DNA from 2 places in the Undibacterium sp. Ji49W genome. Region 1 is predicted to be linked to the other one. Evidence: predicted binding sites of a transcription regulator. Region 1 holds the regulator's gene; the other holds the start of a gene.
What was found. Region 1 encodes FliA, which starts transcription of late flagellar genes. Its sites were predicted from a motif close to CTAAAGTTTNNNNNNNNNNNGCCGNTA; they were not measured.
Positions count from the first base shown of each region.

Region 1 (12,261 bases):
GTATTGCTGAGGTGGGTGCCCGTTTTGCCCTGGATGCGATGCCGGGTAAACAAATGGCGATTGATGCTGATCTGAATGCCGGTCTGATCGCCGAACAAGAGGCGCGCCGCCGTCGTACCGAAGTGGCGCAAGAAGCTGAATTTTATGGTGCCATGGATGGTGCCAGTAAATATGTACGTGGTGATGCGGTCGCCGGCATCATGGTTACTGTGATCAATATCGTCGGTGGCCTGATTGTCGGTATGGTGCAGCATGATCTGGATTTTGCTTCTGCGCTGAAAAACTATACGCTGCTGGCCATTGGTGATGGCCTGGTGGCACAAATTCCTTCCCTGATCATTTCTACTGCTGCCGGTGTTGTGGTGTCGCGTGTTGCCAGTGACCAGGATATCAGTGGTCAGTTGATCGGGCAGTTGTTTGCCAAGCCACAGGTCATGATCATTACCGGCGGCATTATTGGCGGCATGGGTTTGATACCCGGCATGCCGCATATCGCCTTTATTTTGCTGGCTGCAATTCTGTGTGGTGGCGGTTATCTGCTGAACAAGCGCAATGAAATGCCTCCTGCCATGGATGAAAAACAGGATGCGCCCGCAGCCGCGCCGCAAGAGATGGAAGAAGCGACCTGGCAGGATATTTTGCCGGTCGACACCCTGGGTCTGGAAGTGGGTTATCGCCTGATTCCGCTGGTGGACAAAAACCAGGGCGGCGAATTGCTGCGTCGTATCAAGGGCATACGCAAAAAATTTGCGCAGGAAGTCGGCTTTCTGTCGCCACCTGTACACATCCGTGACAATCTTGAACTTAAACCATCAGCCTATCGCATCACGCTTAAAGGGGTGGAGGTTGGTGTTGGCGAAGCACTCAGCGGTCAGTACCTGGCGATCAATCCAGGCATGGTCACCGGCAATTTGCCCGGCGCCGTCACGAATGACCCGGCCTTCGGCCTGCCTGCCGTATGGATAGATGGCGGCATGCGCGATCAGGCGCAGGCGATGGGCTATACCGTCGTGGATTCGGGTACGGTGATCGCCACGCATCTGAATCATCTGATCACTTCCCACGCTGCCGAGTTGCTGGGCCGTCAGGAAGTGCAGTTGCTGATGGACCACCTGGCCAAGGATATGCCGAAGATGGTGGAAGAGCTGGTACCAAAAATCCTGCCTTTATCTGTGCTGCAAAAAGTCTTGCAAAACCTGTTGATTGAAGGTGTGCATATCCGCGACATGCGCACCATCATTGAATGCCTGTCAGAACAGGCCATGCATACCCAGGATGCCGGTGAGCTGACTGCCCAGGTGCGGATTGCCCTTGGCCGTGCCATCGTGCAGCAGATTTTCCCGACCGGGAATGAACTGACTGTCATGACGTTGGATAACCGTCTGGAACGTTTGCTGATGCAAGCCTTGCAGACCAGTGGTGCTGATGGTGCCGGTATTGAGCCTGGCCTGGCCGACACACTGGCAACCCAGACCGAAGCCGCTGCCCAGCATCAGGAGCAATTGGGCCTGACACCGGTCTTGCTGGTGCCTGCACCGCTGCGCGCCTTGCTGTCACGTTTCCTGCGTCGCACGGTGCCGCAACTGAAAGTTCTGTCACACGCAGAATTACCTGAAACAAAAACAATTAAAGTCACCAGCCTGGTTGGAGGTCAATCATGAACGTCAGAAAATTTACCGCGAATACTTCTCGCGAGGCTTTGCGCATGTTGCGGGATGCCCTGGGCGCTGATGCGGTGATTTTGTCCAACCGTAATGTCGGTGGTAAGGTCGAGATTTTGGCGATGGCGGATGAAGCCATCAGTGCGATTGCCCCTTCATCTACTGATGAAGCACCAGCGCCGGCATCTGTGCAGTCTATACCCGATACTCCACGCTTTGCGCCGCGTTATCAGTCTGAAGCACAGGCCGAAGCAAGGACTGAAGCACGGATCGAAGCACCAGCGGTTATCCGTCGACCGCTGAAACCGGCGATCGCCATGGATGCTGATATTGAAGCCGCCGTCAGCGCCGGTGAATTGAATAATGTGATGTCAGAAATCCGCTCCATGCGCAGCATGCTGGAGTCGCAACTGGCCGAAATATCCTGGACCCAGACCCAGAAGCGGCATCCGCAGAAGGCCGAAATTCTGCGTGAAATGCTGGCGACTGGCTTTAGCGCCGGCTTGTCACGCTATCTGGTAGAAAAATTGCCGGAAGCCGGCAAGCTCGAAAATGGCCTGGACTGGATCAAGAATACCTTGGTGCGTAATCTGTCTACCATCGACAATGAAAACGAAATGCTGGAAAAAGGCGGCGTCTATGCCCTGGTAGGTCCTACCGGTGTTGGCAAGACCACGACTACGGCCAAACTGGCCGCGCGTTGTGTGATGCGTCATGGCCCTTCCAAGCTGGCGCTGATCACTACAGACGGCTACCGTATCGGCGGTTTTGAGCAATTGCGTATTTACGGCAAAATACTCGGCGTCATGGTGCATGCCGTCAAGGATGAAGCGGATTTGCGCATTGCCTTGTCCGAACTCAAGAACAAGCATACGGTATTGATTGATACTGTGGGTGTCAGTCAGCGCGATAAAATGGTGACCGAACAGGTTGCCATGTTGTCAGGAACAGACACTCCGGTAAAACGTCTGCTGTGCCTGAATGCCACCTCGACCGGTGAAACCCTGAGCGAAGTGGTGCGGGCCTATCAGGGTAATGGCCTGGCAGGTTGCATTTTCACCAAGCTCGATGAAGCTGCCACCATAGGTGGGGCACTGGACATTGCGATACGCCAGAAGCTGATGGTGTATTACGTCGCCAGCGGCCAGCGGGTGCCGGAAGATCTGCATATTGCCAATAAACTGTACCTGATAGACCGTGCCTTCAAACTGAAACGCGAGACAGCCGCCTTCCGTTTGCTGGATGAAGAATTGCCTTTGTTGATGGCTGGTACCATGGGTGCCGGGAATGCGGCGCGTGCTGCAACTGTGTCCAGGGAGGTGTCCCTTGGCTAGTTTTGATCAGGCAGAAGGCCTGCGCCGCATGCTGGCCAACCCCAAGCCCAGAGTCTTCACTTTTCTGTCGGCCTTGAAAGAAGATGAAAAAAGTGGCATGTTGGTGAATCTCGGCGTAACGCTTGCCAGGCAGGGTAGTGAGGTATTGATGATCGATGCGCGGGCTTCGGACAACAGCATTGGGGCCTGGCTGAATGCAAGCAATGATCGTACCTTGTTGGATGTAGCGAGACAACAGCGTACAATGAAGGAAGCAATCAAAATGGTGGCTGCCGGTTTGTCGGTGACGATGCTGACCAGGCAGGCATCGCTAACGTCTGCTTTGCCGCCAGAAAGTGCGCGGCAACTGACTGAAGTGTTTGATGTCGTGGCCAATCAGGCTGACCTGGTGATGGTGGATGGCGATATCAATGCGAATGACGCATTTGCGCTGGCGTCACTGGATGACAGCGAATTGGTGATACAGGTTTCTGCCGATCCGCATATGATCAAGGCCGCATACGGACTGATCAAGCGGGTCAGCAACAGGGTAGGAAGGCGCGGTTACGGTATTCTGGTATCCGGCGCATCAGAAAAAGAGGCGAGATTGATTTACACAAATATGGCACAGGCCGCCAGCCGTTACCTGGCTGTGCCTTTGCACTATGTCGGCCATGTGCCGGAAGATGAGCATGTTAGAAAGGCAGCGCATTTGGGACGTTCCGTGATTGACGCTTTTCCAAAAGCGCGTGCTTCGCTGGCTTTTTCAAAGCTGGCGGAACAATTGGCAATGACTGCGCGTTCGACATTATGTTTAGAGGGAGTCCCTGAGCTGGGTGTCGGTCTCGGAATATAAATACATGTACACCGCTAGCGGAAAGTCCGATAAAAACTTCCTCCTTCGGGAGCACGCCCCACTGGTCAAGCGCCTTGCTTACCAGTTGAAGGCGCGTCTGCCTCCCAGTGTGGAGGTGGATGATCTTGTGCAGGCGGGCATGATAGGCCTGCTGGATGCCGTCAACCGCTATGAAGACACACATGGCGCCCAGTTTGAAACCTATGCCGTGCAGCGCATACGCGGTGCCATGCTGGATGAATTGCGCAGCAGCGACTGGTTGCCGCGCGGCGTACGCCAGAACATGCGCAAGATAGAAAATGCCATGAACACCTTGCAGCAAAAGCTGGGCAGGCCACCTCTGGAAACCGAGGTCGCCAAGTCGCTCAAGCTGTCGCTGGAGGAATACCAGGACATGCTGACTGACAGCGGTGGCCATCAACTGGTGTATTACGAAGATTTTCATGATGCCGATACCAAAGAGCATTTCCTCGATCATTATTGTTCTGACCTGTCGGGCGACCCCTTGCAGGATTTGTTGAATGATGATTTTCGGGATGCCGTGATCGGGGCGATTGACAGCTTGCCCGAGCGAGAAAAATTGCTGATGGGCTTGTATTATGAGCAAGAGTTGAATTTGAAGGAAATCGGGGCCGTGATGGGGGTATCTGAATCACGGGTGTCGCAATTGCATAGTCAGGCGGTAGCCAGGCTCAGGGCGTACTTAAGGGAGAAGGCGTGGACTGGGCTAGCATAGTCGGACTTTTACTGATCGTTGTCGGCATCGTTTCCGGGCAGTTGCTGGAAGGTGGCCGTCTTTCTTCCCTGGTGCAGCCGGCTGCGTTTGTTATCGTCGTGGTGGGCACCATAGGTGCAGTACTGATGCAAAGCCGTATCAAGGCCTTTACCCAGGGCGTGCGCATGCTGCGTTGGGTGGTGTCGGAACCGCCTGACAATAGCAAAAAAAATGTGGAAGATGCACTGATCTGGAGTGTGGTCGCCCGAAGGGAAGGCTTTCTCAGCCTGGAACGCTATATGAACGCGTCGACTGATCCCTTCATCAGCAAGGGCCTGCGTCTGGTCATTGATGGTATCGACCCGATCCGGCTTAAGGACATTCTGGACGTTGATATTTCGCTGTATGAGATGGAACAACGCCAGTCTGCCAAAATCTGGGAAGCCGCAGGCGGTTATTCGCCCACCATCGGTATTCTGGGGGCGGTGCTGGGTCTGATCCATGTGATGGAAAACCTGACTGACCCGTCCAAGCTGGGCGGTGGTATTGCCGTTGCCTTTGTGGCAACGATTTATGGTGTGGGCATGGCCAATCTGTTGTTTTTGCCGGTCAGCCACAAGTTGAAGGAAATCATCAATCGGGAAGTCACGCGACGGGAAATGTTGTCCGACATTTTTTACAGTATTGCCCTGGGCGATAGCCCGCGTGTGGTGGAAGAGCGATTGACCAATCATAGAAATTGATGGCTTGCCTGCTGTAACGCCTTAAAGAACCCTATGGCCAGAAGAAAATACCACGAAGAACCTGAAAACCACGAGCGCTGGTTGGTTTCTTACGCCGATTTTATTACGCTGTTGTTTGCCTTCTTTGTGGTGATGTATGCGATTTCTTCTCTGAACGAGGGGAAGTACAGGGTCTTGTCGAATTCACTGACGGGGGCTTTTGGCAAGGTCATGGTCAATCCCAAGACGGTGGATATGCCGAATGAACCGGTCGTCAAGCTCGACCCGCTGCCGCTGGTGAAAGGTACACGTGTGAACGAGGCCCTGCGCAAGGAAAAAGCGCAAATGACCACCATGGCCAAGGATATCATGACTGTGCTGGAGCCGCTGGTACGTGAGGGCAAGGTCAGGGTCAGTCAGACCAGTCGCGGTATCACCATAGAAATCAATGCCAGCCTGCTGTTTGCGCCGGGTGAGGCACGCCTGAATGTGGATTCGATACAGGCGCTGAGAGCCATTGCTGGTGTCTTAAAGCTTGATACCCATGCCATACAGGTAGAGGGGCATACAGATAATGTACCCATCAAGAACCCGATTTTCCCTTCCAACTGGGAATTGTCAGCAGTGCGCGCCAGCACGGTTGCCAGGCTGCTGACTGAAAACGGTGTCGATGAAATCAGGGTGACAGCCGTAGGGCAGGGCGCTAAATTGCCGGTCAGCGACAACGATACGCCAGAAGGCCGGGCCAGGAATCGCCGGGTGTCTGTGACCATACTGGCAGTATTGCCAGAGGCTGCGGTAGATGTACCTATCTCGCCAACGGCCCCGGCACCTGTGTCGCTACCGGCAACGTCATCTTTGCCGGCTGTCGCGCCCGCACCTCAACCATAAAATTGGCCGCATTTTTTGTTGGTTGAAACAAAAACAGACCCGTTTGCGGGTCTGTTTTTTTATGGGCACTGGCTATATCAACTGATCTAAACTGATTTAAATGGATCTAAACGGATCTAAGTCGCGATATAACCCTTGCCTGAGGTGCCTTTGATTGTGGACTGGCCATTTGGGCCATACATGGGGGATGCGGCCTGGTTGCCTTGCTGCAATACGCTCAACATGGCCTGGCTTTGTGCCAGGCGGCGGTTAATCAGCAGGCCATTGGTCTTGTTGTCTTCTTTTGCCTGCATCGACAATTGCAGAAGCTGATCCCAGTACAGGGTCGCATTCGGTGCATTGTCGGCACTGCCAGCCTGCTGCAAATAGGCCTTCATGCCATCCAGATCTGCTCTGTAGCCAAGTTGTGTCAAAAAAGCATTGCGCTTTTTTTCCAGTTCGGACATCTTGCCGACCAGTTGCCCTTTGCTTTGGGTGTAATCGTTGAGTAATGTGACATCGCTATCAACAAGTGCGGACTGCTCTTTTTTCAGCAATTCAGCCAGGGAAGACATGGTGACGACTTCTTCCTTCAGGCATTGTTCAATTGCAGTATGTCCGGAACTTGTTGGGTTCATGGCTAGCGTTTTCTTGCGTTAAGTAAGTCTTTGACTGTTTCCAGAAGACCATCAGCGACTTTTTCCGAGTTCACTTGAAAGCGTCCCTCAGAAATGGCCAGCTTGATCTCTTCCACCTTCTTCGTCTCGAATACGGCATTGCTCGCCTGTGTGCTTTGCAGTGCCTGCAATTGCGTGGACAGGGTCGAAATTTGCACCTTCGACGAATTCGCAACGGGAGCCGGTGTGTTATCTGCCGGTTTTTCCGTGCGTGCCTGCTGGGGGCTTACGGGCAGCCCAGAGGTCTTGTTAAGTGCGTCATCAATTTTCACAGCGATACCCTCAGTATGGGAATTACAAACATCTACATCCAGTTTATCGGCTGTGTAATTTTAAACTTTAACCTTACCTCAAAAAAATATTGCACTAACTTAATTGCATTTATTTTAAGTGTTTCTTTTTTGGCTAGTATTTATGCTAGTAAACGATTTCTATGATGCCACCATTTTTGGCAATGCCGCTAATAGTTTGCCCTGAACTTGTTTTGGCTTTGGCAACTTGTCCGTCAGACGCATTGTTCAGTGCTACCGCGTCGGTAGCGACCTGGAAGCCCGGGCCGGTGCTGATTACCCTTACCGATTGCCCCTGTTGTACTACTGCCGGGCTTTTCAATACATCGGCCCGCAATATGCTGCCAGATGTCAGAGACATCTGCATGCTTTTGCCAACGGCCTGTTCAGGGCTGGTGACAACACCGGCTGGCAATTTCGAAATATCTCCACGCATTTTGCTCAGGTCGGCCATGGTAATGACTTGTCCGTGAGAAATAGCGTTGGCAGTCACATAATAATCAGCCGTCACCTGCACATTGGCCTGTAAATAAATGAGCCAGGTGGCTGGCGCGCCGCATTTGATGGCCAGTGTGACCTTGCCCCAGGGTTTGCTGCCTGGCGGCAAATAAGGATTGAGAGCGTCGCAGGCTTGCAGATTAAGGCGCTTGTCGACGTCGGCGACCGTAATTTGTACTTCACCGTTCAAGCCGCTGGTTTGTAATGTCAAAAAATCAAGTGCCACCTGCTTAAGCTGGACCGGGTCTTGTTGCGTGGCAGGGTTGGCTGCCTGCGCCGCTCCTGTTATCCCAGCTATGCCAGCCATGCCCACCATGCTAGCCATTGCCATCAAAAGCCATGCTGGCAGCCGTTTGCCTGTGTTTAGTGGAGGTTTCATCCTGATTCCTGCGTTTATCTGTTCCGGATTCCATTTTAGGATTCCTGCCGATTTTTGAAAGCGGGAATAAGCAGGGTTTTCTCGTTCTGCTTGCCTGATCAAACTTGTGTGACGACGAATAATATGCAAGGTATAGCAAACCGTGGGCATGCCTGATCGGTGAAAAGGAGAAGATGATGGCTGGTGGATTGGATGATTTCTTGCGCTTTCATGAAGTGGCTCTATCCGTCAGGGGGCAGCGTCAGCAATTGCTGGCATCAAATATTGCCAATGCGGATACGCCAAATTATAAGGCCAAAGATGTTGATTTTTCAGCAGCGCTGAGTAATGCCCTGCACCAGAACCTGACGCAGTCGCCTACGGCCCTGAATAAAACGGCCAGCCAGCATCTGGATACGGCAAGTACGGTAGCAGGTGTGGCCGCCCAGTACCGCCCTACGATACAGGGCAGTGTGGATGGTAATACGGTGGATATGGATGTGGAACGCAATCAGTTCACCGACAATGCATTGCGCTATGAGGCCAGCCTGACCATCATCAATATGCAGATTAAAAATATGCTGGCGGCAATACAGGGCTAAACAGAAGCTAAAGCACGAATACAAGGATTATCATCATGTCACTCTTTAATGTATTTAATGTTGCCGGTTCAGCCATGAGTGCGCAATCGCAGCGTCTGAACGTGGTGTCAAGCAACCTGGCGAATGCCGATAGTGTCACCAGTTCTGATGGCCAGCCGTATAAAGCCAAGCAGGTGGTTTTCAGCGCCGTACCCATGGCAGGTACGGCCTCCACCGCCGTCAAGGTGAATGAGGTTGTAGAAGACAGTAATCCGCCTAAACTGATGTATGACCCCAAGCATCCACTGGCTGATGAAAAGGGCTATGTCGCCACACCGAATGTGAATGTGGTGGAAGAAATGGTCAATATGATATCCGCATCGCGTTCTTACCAGAACAATGTGGAAGTCATGAATGCGGCCAAAACCATGTTGTTGAAAACATTGACCCTGGGTCAATAAGTTTAGAGTAAAGGAATAAAAGATGACCACCATACAGACTGATGCCGTTGATCCAACTTTGCTTGCGACCATGAATGGCAGCAAGACATCGGCCAACTCAACCGAGGATGCGCAAAACCGTTTCATGACGTTGCTGGTTACTCAACTGAAAAACCAGGATCCGCTGAACCCCATGGACAATGCCCAGGTGACCAGCCAGATGGCGCAATTGTCAACAGTGAGTGGTATCGAGAAGTTGAACACAACAGTCACAGCGATGAATGCCAGTTTTCTGGCCAGCCAGAACCTGCAGGCCGCCAATATGATAGGCCATGGCGTGATCGCCCCGGGCAATACGATGGCAGTCACGGACGGCAAGGGCATCTATGCGGTTGACCTGCCACAGGCGGCGACCAAGGTTGACGTGGAAATACGTGACAGTGCCGGTGCCGTCGTCAGAAAAATGAGCGTGGACGCCTTGCCGCAGGGGGTGAGTACACTGACCTGGGATGGTAAAACCGATGCCGGTACTACTGCTGCCAATGGTGTCTATACCTTTGACGTTGCTGCGAAATCGGGTGACACGAAACTTGCGGGCACCAATCTGGCTTTTGGTGTGGTGTCCAGTATTACTTCTGGTTCCTCGGGGGTGAAACTGAGTGTGGCGAATGTGGGTGATGTCAGCATGAGTGATGTGAAGCAAATCTATTGATGTCTGGAGTGATCCCGAATCAAACAGTGTCAATGAACTATTCAAAGTAACGGAGAAAAATCATGGGTTTTCAACAAGGCTTAAGCGGACTGAATGCGGCTTCCAAATCACTGGACGTCATAGGTAACAATATTTCCAATGCCAGTACTGTTGGTTTTAAACAGGGGCAGACACAGTTTGCTGACGTCTATGCCAACTCGCTCAATGGTTCTTCCGGCGGCACTGTGGGTATTGGTACCAAGGTATCGGGTGTGGTGCAGCAGTTCACCCAGGGGAATATCTCGACGACGAATAATCCGCTGGATATCGCGATTAACGGTGGCGGTTTTTTCCGTATGTCGACCAACGGCGCGATTACGTATTCCCGCAATGGTCAGTTCCAGCTGGATAAGCAGGGCAATATCGTCAATGCGCAGGGTGCCCAGCTGACAGGCTATGTGGCCAATTCGGCCGGCGTTTTGTCCACTGGCGCGGCAGCACCGATCAATATCAATACGGCAGATATTCCACCGGCACAAACGGCGATCATCAATTCGGTCATGAACCTTGATTCGCGCAAGCTGGTTCCGGGTACACAGACGCCAGTGGCAATTCCACCGGTGATCACGCCAACTGCCTTCAGCCCTACTGATCCTACGACCTACAATAGCTCCACTTCGATTGCGGTTTTCGATAGTCTGGGTAACTCGCACGTAGTACAGTCGTTCTTCGTGAAGGTGGATAACCTGAATGCGGCCACGCCACCTACGGCACCGGCCACCATAGAATGGGATGTGTTTGCGACCGTCGACGGTGTGTTGATTGCCGGTACTGGTGCTACCACCAACTCCATAGGCCGTATCGGTTTCGATAATCTGGGTAAGCTGACCGTGGCAACGCCACCGTTTGCAGCAACTGATCCCAAGGCATTTAAATTGACCGTGCCTGTTGGTACCGGCGCCGTAACACCGATTAATACCACTGTGGATATCAAATACGATTTCACCGGTACGACACAGTTTGGTTCTGATTTCAGTGTCAGTAAAAATACCCAGGATGGTTATGCGTCCGGCAAACTGTCGAAATTCAATACGGCCAAAGATGGCACCATTGTTGGTAGCTATACCAATGGTAAAACGGCTGTGCTGGCCCAGGTCGTGCTGGCCAATTTCACCAATCCGAATGGCTTGCAATCGACTGGTGATAACCAGTGGATAGAAACAGCGACATCTGGTAATGCGCTGATAGGCCCGCCAAATTCCGGCAGCCTGGGTACCCTGACTTCATCCGCGACGGAAGATTCGAATACCGATCTGACCGGTGAGCTGGTCAACATGATTACCGCGCAGCGCGTGTATCAGGCCAATGCGCAAACCATCAAGACCCAGGATCAGGTATTGCAGACGCTGGTCAACCTGCGTTAATAACCTGAAGAGCGTGAATAGACTTAAGCGATTTTTTATGGTCCGTATTGAGCACACAGGGAGGATGTTGTGGACAGGTTAGTTTATACCGCGATGACAGGCGCCAAGCACATCCTCGAACAGCAGGCGACCACGTCACATAATCTGGCGAATGTGTCCACCACCGGCTTTCGGGCGCAGCTTGATTCTTTCCGTGCTGTACCCGTGCTGGGTGATGGCTTGCCAACGCGGGCCTTTGTGGTCGATTCGACTGCCGGTACGGATTTCTCTACCGGCAGTATGCAGGTTACCGGGCGTGAGCTGGATGTAGCGGTGCAGGGCAAGGGCTGGCTGGCGGTGGAAAAACCGGATGGTTCTGAAGTCTATACCCGTCATGGCAGTTTGAAAGTCAGCGAAAACGGCATCCTGCAAACGCAGGATGGCCTGAATCTGGTGGGTGATGGTGGCCCCATCACCATACCGCCAGAAGTCTCTATCGAAATTGCCAAGGACGGCACGGTTTCGACCATACCCATGGGGACCAAGCCTGGTGCGGTACAGGTTATAGGCAGGCTGAAACTGGTCAACCCGCCGGAAGAGAATCTGGTGCGTGGCGAAGATGGTTTGTTCAAAACCAAGGATGGCACGGCGGTTGATGCCGATCCGGTAGTGACTGTTGCCGGCGGCATGCTGGAAAACAGCAATGTCAACGTGGTGGAATCCATGGTCAGCATGATCAACCTGGCCCGCAGTTTCGAACTGCAAATGAAGTTATTGCAGAATGCCGAGAATAACGCCAGTAAAGCCAGTCAGATCTTGACTTTGAGTTGATGCCTTTTGCCGCAAAATGGCAAGTGTGAGAATTTGCCGTTAAGGCGAAAAAAGGGGAGAGCAATGATACGTTCATTATGGATAGCCAAAACTGGCCTGGATGCGCAACAAACGCAGATGGACGTGGTGAGTAACAATCTGGCCAACGTCAGCACCAACGGCTTCAAGCGCTCACGTGCAGTGTTTGAAGATTTGTTATACCAGAACATACGCCAGCCTGGCGCCCAGAGTTCCCAGCAGACACAATTGCCTTCAGGCCTGCAACTGGGTACCGGTGTACGTCCAGTGGCGACAGAAAAGATTTTTACCCAAGGTAACTTGCAACAGACCGGCAACAGCAAGGATGTCGCGATTC
Region 1 covers NZ_JBMPOW010000003.1:127,418-139,678, forward strand. Annotated here, with positions in the region: gene flhA (flagellar biosynthesis protein FlhA) at 1-1,661, shown strand, start outside; gene flhF (flagellar biosynthesis protein FlhF) at 1,658-2,995, shown strand; gene ACO0LK_RS04775 (MinD/ParA family ATP-binding protein) at 2,988-3,830, shown strand; gene ACO0LK_RS04780 (RNA polymerase sigma factor FliA) at 3,835-4,566, shown strand; gene ACO0LK_RS04785 (flagellar motor protein) at 4,548-5,288, shown strand; gene motD (flagellar motor protein MotD) at 5,322-6,158, shown strand; gene ACO0LK_RS04795 (flagella synthesis protein FlgN) at 6,275-6,775, opposite strand; gene flgM (flagellar biosynthesis anti-sigma factor FlgM) at 6,778-7,086, opposite strand; gene flgA (flagellar basal body P-ring formation chaperone FlgA) at 7,232-7,981, opposite strand; gene flgB (flagellar basal body rod protein FlgB) at 8,158-8,562, shown strand; gene flgC (flagellar basal body rod protein FlgC) at 8,598-9,002, shown strand; gene ACO0LK_RS04820 (flagellar hook assembly protein FlgD) at 9,025-9,693, shown strand; gene flgE (flagellar hook protein FlgE) at 9,756-11,096, shown strand; gene flgF (flagellar basal-body rod protein FlgF) at 11,166-11,906, shown strand; gene flgG (flagellar basal-body rod protein FlgG) at 11,970-12,261, shown strand, end outside.

Region 2 (12,261 bases), on a different contig from region 1:
GGATGTATGTCTATCACGCCTCAAGCACTTTCATCGTTACTCTCATCATTGTCAGGTGATGCTTAAATCTTCATTAACTCGGGAACTGCCACGACAAAATGCCCACCCCACTCTTCAACCGCAGCCAGGTCACGCATGATTTCCGTCTTCAGATTCCAGGGCAGGATCAGCACATAATCCGGCTTGTCTGCCAGCAGGTAAGCGGCATTGACAATTGGTATCCGGCTGCCGGGCATGTATTTGCCCTGTTTATGCGTATTGATATCGACCACATAGGGCAACAGGTCCGGGCGCACGCCAGAAAAATTAAGCAGGGTATTGCCTTTGGCTGCCGCGCCATAGGCGGCGACGCGCTTGCCCTTGCGTTTGGCATCCAGCAAAAATTCCAGCAAGCCAAACTTGGCTTCTTCTGCCCTTTCCTGGGCACGCCGGTAGAAATCCAGGGTCGTCATGCCAGCTTCGTGCTCCACTTGCAGCAACTGGCTGACACTATCTTTTTCAGGGTAATGGCGAATGTCGGCTCTTTGGGCCAGCACACGCAAGCTGCCACCATGGGTAGGCCATTCCTGCACATCAAATATATGCAGGCCATTGCGTTCAAACACGGTCTTGACTGCATGCAGGGACAGATAAGAATAATGCTCATGGTAGGCAGTATCAAACTGATTTTGCTGCACCATGTTCAGCAAATGCGGAAATTCAAAACTGGCCACACCCTGCTCACTAAGAATATCGGCAAAGCCACGGACAAAATCATTGATATCTGGCACGTGCGCCAGTACATTGTTTGCCACCGCCAGATCGACCCGCCCCTCGGTGGCCAGCAACTCATGCGCCAGTTCGGCTCCAAAGAAGCGTTCTATGATGCGTATGCCTTTTTCGCGCGCTGCTGTCGCCGTGCTGGAAGTAGGTTCCACGCCAAAACAGGGGATGCCAGCTTCCATCACATATTGCAGCAGGTACCCGTCATTGGCGGCCACCTCCATGACCAGGCTTTGTTCGCCGAGCTTGAATTCGCGGCGCATGTCTTCCACAAATCGTTTGGCATGCTGCAACCAACTTGACGAGCATGAACTGAAATATGCGTATTCGGCATCAAACAGATTTTCACGGCCAGTAAAGTCTATGGTTTGCACCAACCAGCAGGCATCACACACCATGAGCTTCATGGGCAGCCAGATTTCAGAAGTGTTCAAGGTATCCGGACGCAAATATGCATTGGATGGAGGGGCAGAACCCAGATCAAGAAAACTCTGGGTCAATTCATGGCCACAATGCCTGCACTTCATACATTTACTCCTTGAAAATCTGTATCCAGCAATATTCCCTGATTATCCCGGTCTGACATTTCGCTCGCCGCCAGGGGCCAGGTGATGGCCAGGCGCTTATCCATTGGATGCACCCCCATTTCACTGGCTGGCATGTAGGGCTGACTATGACAATACAGCATTTCCACGTCATCTGTCATGGTCTGGAAACCGTGGGCAAAGCCAGCCGGTATCAGGTAAGAACGTTGATTCTCTGCCGACAGCAGGACGGCATGCCATTGCAGAAAATGTGGTGAACCTGCGCGCAAGTCCACCGCGACATCCCACACCTCCCCCTTCATGCAACTGACCAGCTTCATCTCGGCAAATGGCAGCAATTGCAAATGCAGGCCGCGCAATGTGCCCTTGCGGGCAGTATAGGTGTGGTTGATTTGCGCTATCGGTGCTGTCCAGCCAAGCGTTTGCATATCCTCTGCACAAAACAGTCTTTGCAGATAACCGCGCTGATCGCCACGCGGCTTCCTTTGCACCAGTTGCAAACCCGTTATCGGTGTGGCCAAGAAATCAAATCGCCCGGACATACTCATAGCCCTTTTGAAGTTATCAGCATATCGTTCATGCAGGCTGGCCTGGCTGTTCTGCGAAGAATTGCGCCGCATGCAGATAGTCATCCATATCGCGCGCGCACAGCGCATCTGCCGACATGCCATTTTCAAAATCACGGTACCAGCGCATGCTGTGCTCTACCGCTGTACCCAGTTTCCAGCGCGGAGCTATGCCCAGCGTCTGTCTGAGCTTACTGGCATCCAGCGCCAGTAATCCGGCCTCATGCGGGCCACTTATTTCGGTGGCAAATTCAATCTGGCCCTTGCCATAGGCAGCATGCGCCAGTTGCACCACTTCCCTGACACTGGCAGCCCCATCCGGCCCTATATTCCATGCCGGACTGGTCGCCGGATTGCTCCAGGCATGTTGTGCCAGACATAAATAAGCAGACAGTGGCTCCAGCACATGTTGCCAGGGACGTACTGAATCGGGCCGCCTGATGTGCAGGGTGTCGCCGTTGCGCCAGGCCCGCACTGCATCCGGCAGCAGGCGGTCTTCTGACCAGTCTCCACCACCGATGACATTGCCGGCGCGTGCGGCCAATATGGCCGTACCCTGCTCGTGCAGGAAAGAATCGCGATAGCTGGCCAATACCAGTTCTGATGCGGCCTTGCTGGCGCTATACGGGTCATGCCCGCCCAATTCTGCGGTTTCGGGGTATGGTGCCAACTGCTCGCGGTTGCGATATACCTTGTCCGTGGTCACCATCAGGGCGACTTTCACGTCCGGACGGCCACGCAGTGCCTCCAGCAGATTGGCGGTACCCATGACATTGGTTTCAAAAGTCGCCAGCGGTTGCTTGTAACTGGCCCTGACCAGTGCCTGGGCGGCCAGATGGAAGACAATGTCAGGCCGTGCCGCATCCACGGCCAGTTTGACGGTATCAAACTGGCGTATGTCACCAAAGTGGCTATGTATCTTTTTATCAATCTCCAGCGCATCAAACAGATTGGGGCGCGACTCTGGTGGCAGCGCCAGCCCATGCACAACCGCGCCCATGTGCGCCAGCCAGTTGGCAAACCAGGCGCCTTTGAAGCCGGTATGCCCGGTCAGCAGCACCCGTTTACCGCACCAAAACTCGGCATCGGGAATAGCACAATTATGTTGAACAATGTTTTGTATGCTTGCCGTCATGTTTACCACACTCGCCACGGGGCATTTCCTGACTGCCACAAATCTTCCAGCAGGTTTTTCTCACGCAGGGTGTCCATGGGTTGCCAGAATCCTGAATGTTCAAAAGCCATCAATTCCTGGCGTGCTGCCAGGCCGTTCAGAGGTTCCGATTCCCAACTGGTCGGATCACCATCGATCAGATCCAGCACCTTGGGAGACAACACAAAATAGCCGCCATTGATCCAGCCACCGTCACCACGCGGTTTTTCGGTAAAACCGCTCACCTGATCGCCGTCACGTTCCAGTGCACCATATCGACCAGGCGGCAAGACCGCTGTTACGGTCGCCAGTTTGCCATGCGCCTTATGAAAGGCGATGGAGGCAGCGATATCGAGATCGGCCACACCATCCCCATAGGTAAAGCAAAACGCCTCTTCATTTTGCAGATAACGGGCAACCCGTTTGAGCCTGCCGCCAGTCATGGTGTCTTCGCCGGTGTCCACCAGCGTCACCTTCCAAGGTTCGGCATGATGTTCATGCACTTCCATACTATTGTTTTGCATGTTGAAAGTGACATCCGACATATGCAAAAAATAATTGGCAAAATATTCCTTGATCAGATAACCCTTATAGCCGCAGCAAATCACGAATTCATTCACGCCATGGGCAGAATAGGATTTCATGATGTGCCAGAGTATGGGGTGGCCACCAATTTCTATCATGGGTTTGGGCTTGAGATGCGTCTCTTCGGAAATCCGCGTGCCCAAACCACCGGCCAGGATCACTGCTTTCATTGCTCGGGTCCTTCACAATAGATATTCCACATCTGACGATAGGCTTTTTCTACCGAACGGGCAAATGCCGGCTCATCCATCAGCAGCGACTGTTCCATTTCTGTGCGCAAACTGCCACGCAGGCGGCGCAAGGTATCAAGATCATGCGCCAGGATAACTGCTTTTTGGGCGTATTCATCTTCTGTAGCGGCAATCCATTCTTCATGCCCTGCTGCTGTCAGGATACTGGCACCGATACGGCCTACCGATGGCCTGTCTGTCAATGAGATGAAAGGAATGCCCATATACAATGATTCCAGCAAGGTCGTTCCGGAATTATGCGGGAAGCAATCCAGACCAATATCTATATGTTTGAGCACTTCCCATGAAGGTGAAGTGAAACCAATCAGCAATCTTGAACGGTCTATGCCATACCGCATGAAGCGTGACGCCATTTCATCCTGTACCTGGGGATCTTTAAAATCGCCACTATTGATAATCAGTTGCGAATTTGGCATGGCGTCAAGTATGGTTGCCCATACGCGCACCACCCGGTGGTTGATACGTGTCGAACGCGACAGACTGCCAAAGGTAATTACGCCATTTGATTCAAAAGGCGGCGGACCCAATTCTGCCTTTCTGGTGTCTGGCCTGTATACATAGGCGGGTCCATCCAGGCACCAGACTTTTTCGGCAAACAGATGTGCGCAATTGTCGGTGATGGTCGGCTTGTCGGTCAGGTAATAATCAATGGCACTTAAACCCGTGGTGTAGCCATATTCCAGCCAGTGCAGGGATACCGGGGCCGGCTTGCGGGCAAATACCGGCAGGCGGTTGCCGTTGGTGTGGCCAGCCACATCGACCAGGATATCGATGCCGTCAGCCCGTATTCTTTCGGCCAGCACGTCATCCGTCATGTCACGGGTTGGAACCCAGTGGTCTATATGTTTTTTATAATACCCGGTGACATCGTCTTCAAAAGGCGGATTGGCATAGGCATAGACTTCTACCTGATCCTTGTCATGCCCTTCCAGCAGCGGCAGCAGGAAGTATTTACAGACATGATTATAGAAAGCCTGGGTCACATAACCCACTTTCAGACGCTTGCCGGGAACGCGCGCATTCTCAAACTTCTTCCATTGCGCCTTCAGCGGCGCGGCAAAGCGCAGGTCAAACTCATGGTAGGCGTTATAAATCACCTCTGGCGTCAGGTCCGGGTGGTAATTCAGGCAAAACAATAAATTGGTGTAGATCTTGCGATTGAAAGAAGATTGTCCATCTTCCTTGAATGACAAAGCCTTGATATAGGCTTCAATAGCCGCATCCAGATGATTGGCTTCACGCAGGGTATCGCCATAAGCAGCCCAGATTTCGGGAATATCGTGGGTCAGCGTCAATGCATGCTGACCACATTCTATCGATTCCTGTACCTGGCCATTCTGGCGCAGGGCGTCAATCAGGTTGGGATAAACCTGCAACAGATCCGGTTGCAGTTCGAGAGCATGCCGGTATTGCAAAATGGCGAAGCTGTACATACCGTGTTCACGGTAAGCCAGTCCAAGATTATTAAACAGGTATGGCTGACTTGGATCAATCTGTATAGCCTTCGATATATTCTCTATGGCGTCTTCGGTCCTGCCAATAAATCGCATGGCATTACCCAGATTATTCAGACCCACTACCATATTGGGCTGTATCGCCAGGGCTTTTTCAAGATATACGATGGCATCCGCACACCGCTCCAGAGAAATCAGGACATTGCCCATATTCACCAGGATGTGCGGATTGGTTGGCAGCAGTTCCAGCGCCCTGGTCAAAACTGGGAGCGCATCGGCAAATTTGGCCTGCTCGATGCGGGCCACACCCAGATAATCCCAGACTATACCGTCACGCGGTAAATATCTGGACAGCCACAAACTGGCTTCTTCCAGTTGCACATACTGCTTACCAAGCAGGTATTTATTAAAAATACCGAAAGCGACTTTTCTGTTGTCCGGAAAATGCGGCATGACGTCGAATGCCAGCTTCAGATACTGCATGGCTTCATCGCACTCATTCAAGTCACCGCATATCCTGGCCAGTGCATATAAGGCATCAGGATGACGGGGGAAATGTCTGATGATATTCAGGCAAACCTGTTTGGCCTGGGGTAAAGCACCTGCATCAAAGTGTTTGTTAACTTCGCGCATTGCCTTTCGTGCATCAAAACTGGATTTACTCATGCCTGCGCCCTGATAAGGTGTAATTATTATTAAACAAATAAGCCCAAACACGCCAATAAGGCGTTCAACCAAACCGATTTTACATTTCTGCGTATTTCTGTACTTTTTTACACTACTGTGAAGACAGCTTTGCCTCTTTAAACAGGAAAATACCAGAAACTACCCAGCTCAGGCTTATTGTATAGCTAATGAATTCGTTTCCATATGTTAAATAAGGCCCTAAAACTAAATCAAATTTAGCCCTAAAGTATTCAAAAAAAGCGCCGACAAACGGAAACATCTTTAAAACTTGAGCGAAAAAAATAACATTTATTTTCAGAAACACGCTAAAACTTTTTTAGTCTGTACCGATACCCTTTACAACGGCGGTCCAATAGTCAGCACGAAAGACCAAAGTTTCAGGCTACTACGCCAATTTGAATAACTTAGGGAGAATCACCATGGCTGTTATTAATACCAATATTGCATCGCTGAATGCACAACGTAACTTGAGCACATCCCAATCTGCTCTGAACACTTCCCTGCAACGTCTGTCTTCCGGTCTGCGTATTAATAGCGCGAAAGACGATGCCGCTGGTCTGGCTATTTCCGAACGTCTGTCTTCTCAAATCGGCGGCTTGAATCAAGCTGCACGTAATGCGAACGATGGTATCTCTCTGGCGCAAACCGCTGAGGGCGCGTTACAACAGATCGGTTCCAACTTGCAACGTATCCGTGATCTGGCCGTACAATCTGCCAACGGCTCCAACAGCGTTTCTGATCGTGCTGCTCTGAACAACGAAGCAAGTCAGTTGATTTCTGAAATTAACCGCGTTGCCAGCAGCACCAACTTCAACGGCGTGAACCTGCTCGACGGTAGCTTCTCTGCACAAACTTTCCAAGTTGGCGCCAACGGTACCGCAAACGATCAAATCAATATCGCTTCCATCAGCAGCGCAAAATCTAGCGCTCTGGGTGTTGGCGCATCTTCCAGTTACGCTACGACAGTAGCCGGTGCCGGTGCAGTTACTACTACAGCCCTGGCTGCTGGTGACCTGTCCATCAACGGTTTCCAGGTTGGCGCATCTGCAGCTGACGGCGTATCTTTCTCCAACTCCACAGGCAGCGGTATCGCTAAAGCAGCAGCGATCAATGCGATCAGCGGCAGCACAGGTGTTACAGCCACTGTAGGTTCCACTACAGTTGCCGGTACAGCCAGCACATCCGCAACAGCGATTGCCTCCGGCGACATCACTATTAACGGCGTAAATCTGGGTGCCTTGAGTGCTTCGACTTCCGGCGCACAACGTGGTGCTCAAGTTGCAGCTGCTGTTAATGCAATCAGTACACAAACAGGCGTTACTGCAACATTCAATACAACAACTGGTGCAGTTGCACTGGCTGCTGCTGATGGCCGTAACATCACTGTGACTGCCAGCACCAATGCTGCTGCAGCTGCTGCCAACACAGGTATCACTGTATCTGCAACTGGTGCAACTGATATTGCAACATCGACACTGTCCCTGACTTCCACCAGCTCTGCCGGTATTACTCTGGCTAACGGTACTGGTACTGGTCTGACAGCTGCCAACCTGACTGGTGGCTTCACTTCTGCTTCGGTCACTGTCGGTGCGGGTGTATCTTCACTGAATCTGGGTACTGCTGCCGGGGCCACCGCCGCGTTGACGACGATTGATGCGGCCTTGCAATCGATCAATAGTTCCCGTGCTTCTCTGGGTGCGTATCAAAACCGTTTCTCTTCCGCGATCGAAAGCTTGCAGACTAACTCTGAAAACTTGACAGCATCCCGCAGCCGTATCCGCGATGCAGACTTCGCTCAGGAAACAGCATCTCTGACACGTGGTCAGGTCTTGCAACAAGCTGGTACAGCGATTTTGGCTCAGGCTAACGGCTTGCCAAACGGCGTTCTGGCCCTGTTGCGTGGCTAATAGCAGTAGGCTTATGTAAATTAGGTCTATACTTAAAGCATAAAGCATGTCCCCCTGGTCAAGATTTTGACCAGGGGTATTTTTCTTGAAGGAAAAGATCATGGACATCCGATCGATAGGGAATACTTCTCAATCTGGACAACTGATCACGGATAGACCAGCAGGAACTGACAGCAACGCACAGGTATACAAGTCAGCAGCTGCTTCAACTCAGACCATCGATGCCGTCAAAGCCGCATCATCTGCATCGTCACCGCCAGCAATCGACAAAGTGACCAAGGCAGTCGACGATATCAATAAAACTATCCAGTCTCTGTCACAGTCTCTAGAATTCAGTGTAGAGGAACATAGTAATAAAGTAGTCGTGAAGGTGGTTGACCAGCAAACCAAAGAGGTTTTGCGTCAGATTCCTTCCGAAGAAGCCCTTGAAATATCGCGTTCCTTAGATAAACTACAAGGTCTCTTAATTAAACAGCAAGCTTAATCATTTATTTAGTCAGTCTTACACCTAAATTTTAAATTGGCACGTAAATTCCCCTCTAAAGTCTAGTTTGCCTTAGCCGATAATTTAGTACAGTACGGTCTGACAAGGGGGAATAACGTGGGCATACAATCTACAGGCTTAGGCGCCAATCTGGACGTCAACGGTCTGATTTCAAAGTTAATGACGGTCGAGAGCCAGCCCCTGACCACATTGGCGAAAAAAGAAGCCAGCTTTCAGGCAAAGCTGTCTGCTTACGGTACGCTCAACAGCGCACTCAGTGTGTTTCAGTCGAATGTTACCGGACTCAGCAATCTGGGTACCTTTCAGTCTCTGAATGCATCTGCCGGTGATAGCTCCATTTTGTCAGCCACCACTACCAGTGTCTCCACCCAGGGCAGCTATAATGTCAATGTGACCAAGCTCGCACAGGCACAAACTATTTCCAGTGCTGGCCAGGCCAGCTCCACCGCCAGCATAGGAAGCGGTACCAGCACAACCATCACTTTTGAGTTCGGCGCCATTAGCGGTGGCACGTCAGCAAACGGCGTGTACACAGGCGCTACGTTCACACAGGATGCAACCCAGTCTATTGGCACCGTCACAATCGACGGCGCGAATAACTCGTTGCAAGGCATACGCGATGCAATTAATGCCGCGAATGTCGGCGCAACCGCCGCCATTGTTGGCGACGGTAGTGCTACGCCTTACCATCTTGTACTTACTTCAGCCAAGACCGGAGCGACATCCAGTCTCAAGATCACGGCGTCTGGTGATGCCGCTATACAAAGCCTGGTTAATTATGATCCGGCAGGTGCTCAGAATTTTACAGAAACAACCACAGCACAGAATGCCGCGCTGACCGTCAATGGCATTGCCATTTCCAGCGCTTCAAATGCCGTGACTGGTGCTATACAGGGCACCACACTGAATCTGAGCAAAGTTGGCACCACCAGCCTTTCATTGAGCACCAATACCAGCGGTATTCAATCGGCCATTAATGGTTTTGTAAAAGGATTTAATGACTTTCAGGCAACACTGAAGACCTTAACGGGCTACAATGCAAGCACCAAAACGGGCGGCATCCTGATAGGTGACTCGACCGCCAGAAACATCCAGAGCCAGGTCAGGTCTACATTAAGTACTGCCGTAAATGGTCTGGGTGGAAATATCACCACCTTGTCAAGCATAGGTATCAGCTTTCAAAAAGATGGCACGCTTTCTGTCGACTCATCCAAATTGCAGACGGCCCTGAGTACCAATTATTCAGAAATAAGCGGCTTGTTTGCATCGGTCGGCAAGGCAACAGACAGCCTGGTCAGCTATAGCAGTTCTACTACAGCAACCAAGCAAGGCTCGTATGGTCTTGAAATAACTGCCGTCGCCACCCAGGGTGGCTTGAAGGGAGATCTGGATCTGACAGCGGCCAACACAACCATTGCGGCCAACACCACTATCAATGTCACACTGAATGGTAAAACTGCAGCCGTCGCCCTGGCAGCGGGTTCATACACAGCATCGTCGCTGGCAACTCTGTTGCAAACATCGATCAATGGCAATTCCACTTTTAAAGACAATGGCTCAACAGTGACTGCCACCATTGATGGCAGTGGCTTCCTGCAATTGCAATCAACCAATTATGGCAGCGCATCCAATGTCACGCTGGCTAACGGTACGGGTACTGGTGCAGCCAGCCTGACAGGCACTGTTCTTAACGGCACTGCCGGGGTTGATGTCGCAGGCAAACTGAATGGAATTACTGCCGCTGGCTCTGGGCAATACCTGACTGGTGCCACCGGTTCAGATGCAGAGGGTTTGAAAATACTCATCACCGGTGGCTCGCTCGGCGCACGCGGTAAAGTCAACTTTTCCAGAGGATATGCGTCCCAGGTAACGTCCCTGCTTTCCACTGTGGTCGGCACCTCTGGTTCAATTTCGGGCGCAACCGACGGTATCAATCGCAGTATCAAAGATATCGGCAAGCAGCGCGACATATTGAATAGCCGTCTGTTTGACACGGAAGCACGTTATCGCGCGCAATTTACTGCCCTGGATACGATTGTAAGCAGCCTGAACAATACAAGTTCATTCCTGTCGCAGCAACTGGCGGCATTGACGTCCAGTACGAAGTAAAAAGCAGGATCAGCAGCATAAGCAATATCAGTAGTTAGTAGAATAGAAAATATCAGAGAGGATTAATCGCTATGTTTGGCTCATCTCAAGTACGTGGTGCAAATGCCTATGCCAAGGTTGGCATAGAGACTGGTGTTGTTGCTGCCAGCCCCCATAAATTGATCGTGATGCTTTTTGAAGGCGCAATCGTGGCGATCTCCAATGCTTCGCAGCACTTAAGCAATGGAGAAATAGCCTCTAAAGGTCAGTCGATTTCGAAAGCGATTGCCATTATCGAAAATGGCCTGCGCGCCAGCCTTGATAAAAAAGCAGGCGGCGAAATCGCCAATAACCTCGATGCCCTTTACGAGTACATGACCGCCCGTTTGATCAAGGCGAATCTGGAAAACAACGACGGCATGCTCAATGAAGTCAGGAATCTGTTGAAGGATCTGAAAACTTCGTGGGAAGCAATTGCACCTGTCAGTGAAGCTGTCATGGAAGCGCCAAAAATGAACGTTGACCCACTGTCTCCTCGTCCTGCCAACTTTGTTGAGGCTTGAATCAAGATGAATAGTCTGGAACTGATTACATTGTATGAAAATGTCGCAACGATTACGGGCAATATGCTGGAAGCCGCCCGTTCACGCGACTGGGAACTGCTGGGGCGACTGGAAAGTGATTGCTCTAGCCGCGTCCAGCTATTGCGTGAAAATGAAATTCCTTCCGATCTTCCAGCCGATATGCGCGACAAAAAAATCCGCATCATCAAACAGATTCTGGCTGACGACAGGGAAATTCGCGACATTACCGAACCCTGGATGGCACAGTTATCTGACATGATGAAAAGCTCCAGCACCAGCCAGAAGCTCTCCAGAACTTATGGTGTTGGCAATAGCGCCTGACGACTATGCCTGCGCGGCTCGATATACTCACTAAACCTGTAGCCAATATCGAGGCACCGGCCGCCGTAGGCGCGATTACTGAAACCAAGCAGGACATCACTCCGCGACTGGCGCAACTGGTCACGGGCCAGTTACTGAAGGGTGAAGTCCTGTCGAAACTGATGGATGGCAGTTTTACCGTAAGAGTAGCGGGTATAACAGCAAAAATGTTGTTACCCGAAGGCAGCAAGACCGGGGACCAAATTCCCCTGCGCCTCATAGGTACTGAACCACGCCCGACTTTTTTACTGGAAAGCGACACGGGTGCCCATCAGTTACCCACCAACGCACCACAGTTACTAACACCAGATCCGGGCAAACCCGGATTGCCATCCCCCTCGCAAAACTATGCTGCGCCGCAGACAGCAGAGACAGGAAAGGCAGCCGCCTTACCAGCTACGACCGGTAGCAATACCCCTGCTGTCATTGCTGAAGCAGCTCCCGAAGCGGATGCATCGACAGTAGTCACGCTGTCCGGCAAACAAAGCTTGCCGCAAACCGGCAACGCACTCCTGGACAAGGCGCTGGCACCGGCACTACAGCAGTTGGCACCATCCAAAACCAGCGAAATTATCAGCAAATCACAGCTGCCCAATATCAATGTTGTCGACACCACGCCAGACCATCTGAGCAGCGCACCGACGTCATTAAGCAACACTGGGAAAATGATTGACCAAATTTTACAAACCGGACGTCAGACCGGCACGAAAACCAGTATCAGCAGCGAAGTACCCATTCTTGCCAGCCCTTCAGAATTAAAAGACAGCATCAGGACCGCGACCAAACTACAAAATCAGATCAGCACCAGCGGCCT
Region 2 covers NZ_JBMPOW010000006.1:43,528-55,788, reverse strand. Annotated here, with positions in the region: gene ACO0LK_RS08995 (acyltransferase) at 1-17, opposite strand, end outside; gene ACO0LK_RS08990 (methyltransferase domain-containing protein) at 63-1,289, opposite strand; gene ACO0LK_RS08985 (dTDP-4-dehydrorhamnose 3,5-epimerase family protein) at 1,286-1,828, opposite strand; gene rfbG (CDP-glucose 4,6-dehydratase) at 1,884-3,026, opposite strand; gene rfbF (glucose-1-phosphate cytidylyltransferase) at 3,011-3,781, opposite strand; gene ACO0LK_RS08970 (tetratricopeptide repeat protein) at 3,778-5,982, opposite strand; gene ACO0LK_RS08965 (flagellin) at 6,423-7,910, shown strand; gene ACO0LK_RS08960 (flagellar protein FlaG) at 8,011-8,394, shown strand; gene fliD (flagellar filament capping protein FliD) at 8,512-10,524, shown strand; gene fliS (flagellar export chaperone FliS) at 10,596-11,066, shown strand; gene ACO0LK_RS08945 (flagellar protein FliT) at 11,073-11,408, shown strand; gene ACO0LK_RS08940 (flagellar hook-length control protein FliK) at 11,414-12,261, shown strand, end outside.
Region 2: a site for FliA is predicted at 8,450-8,476, ahead of fliD (flagellar filament capping protein FliD). Genes of this name have one in related genera too.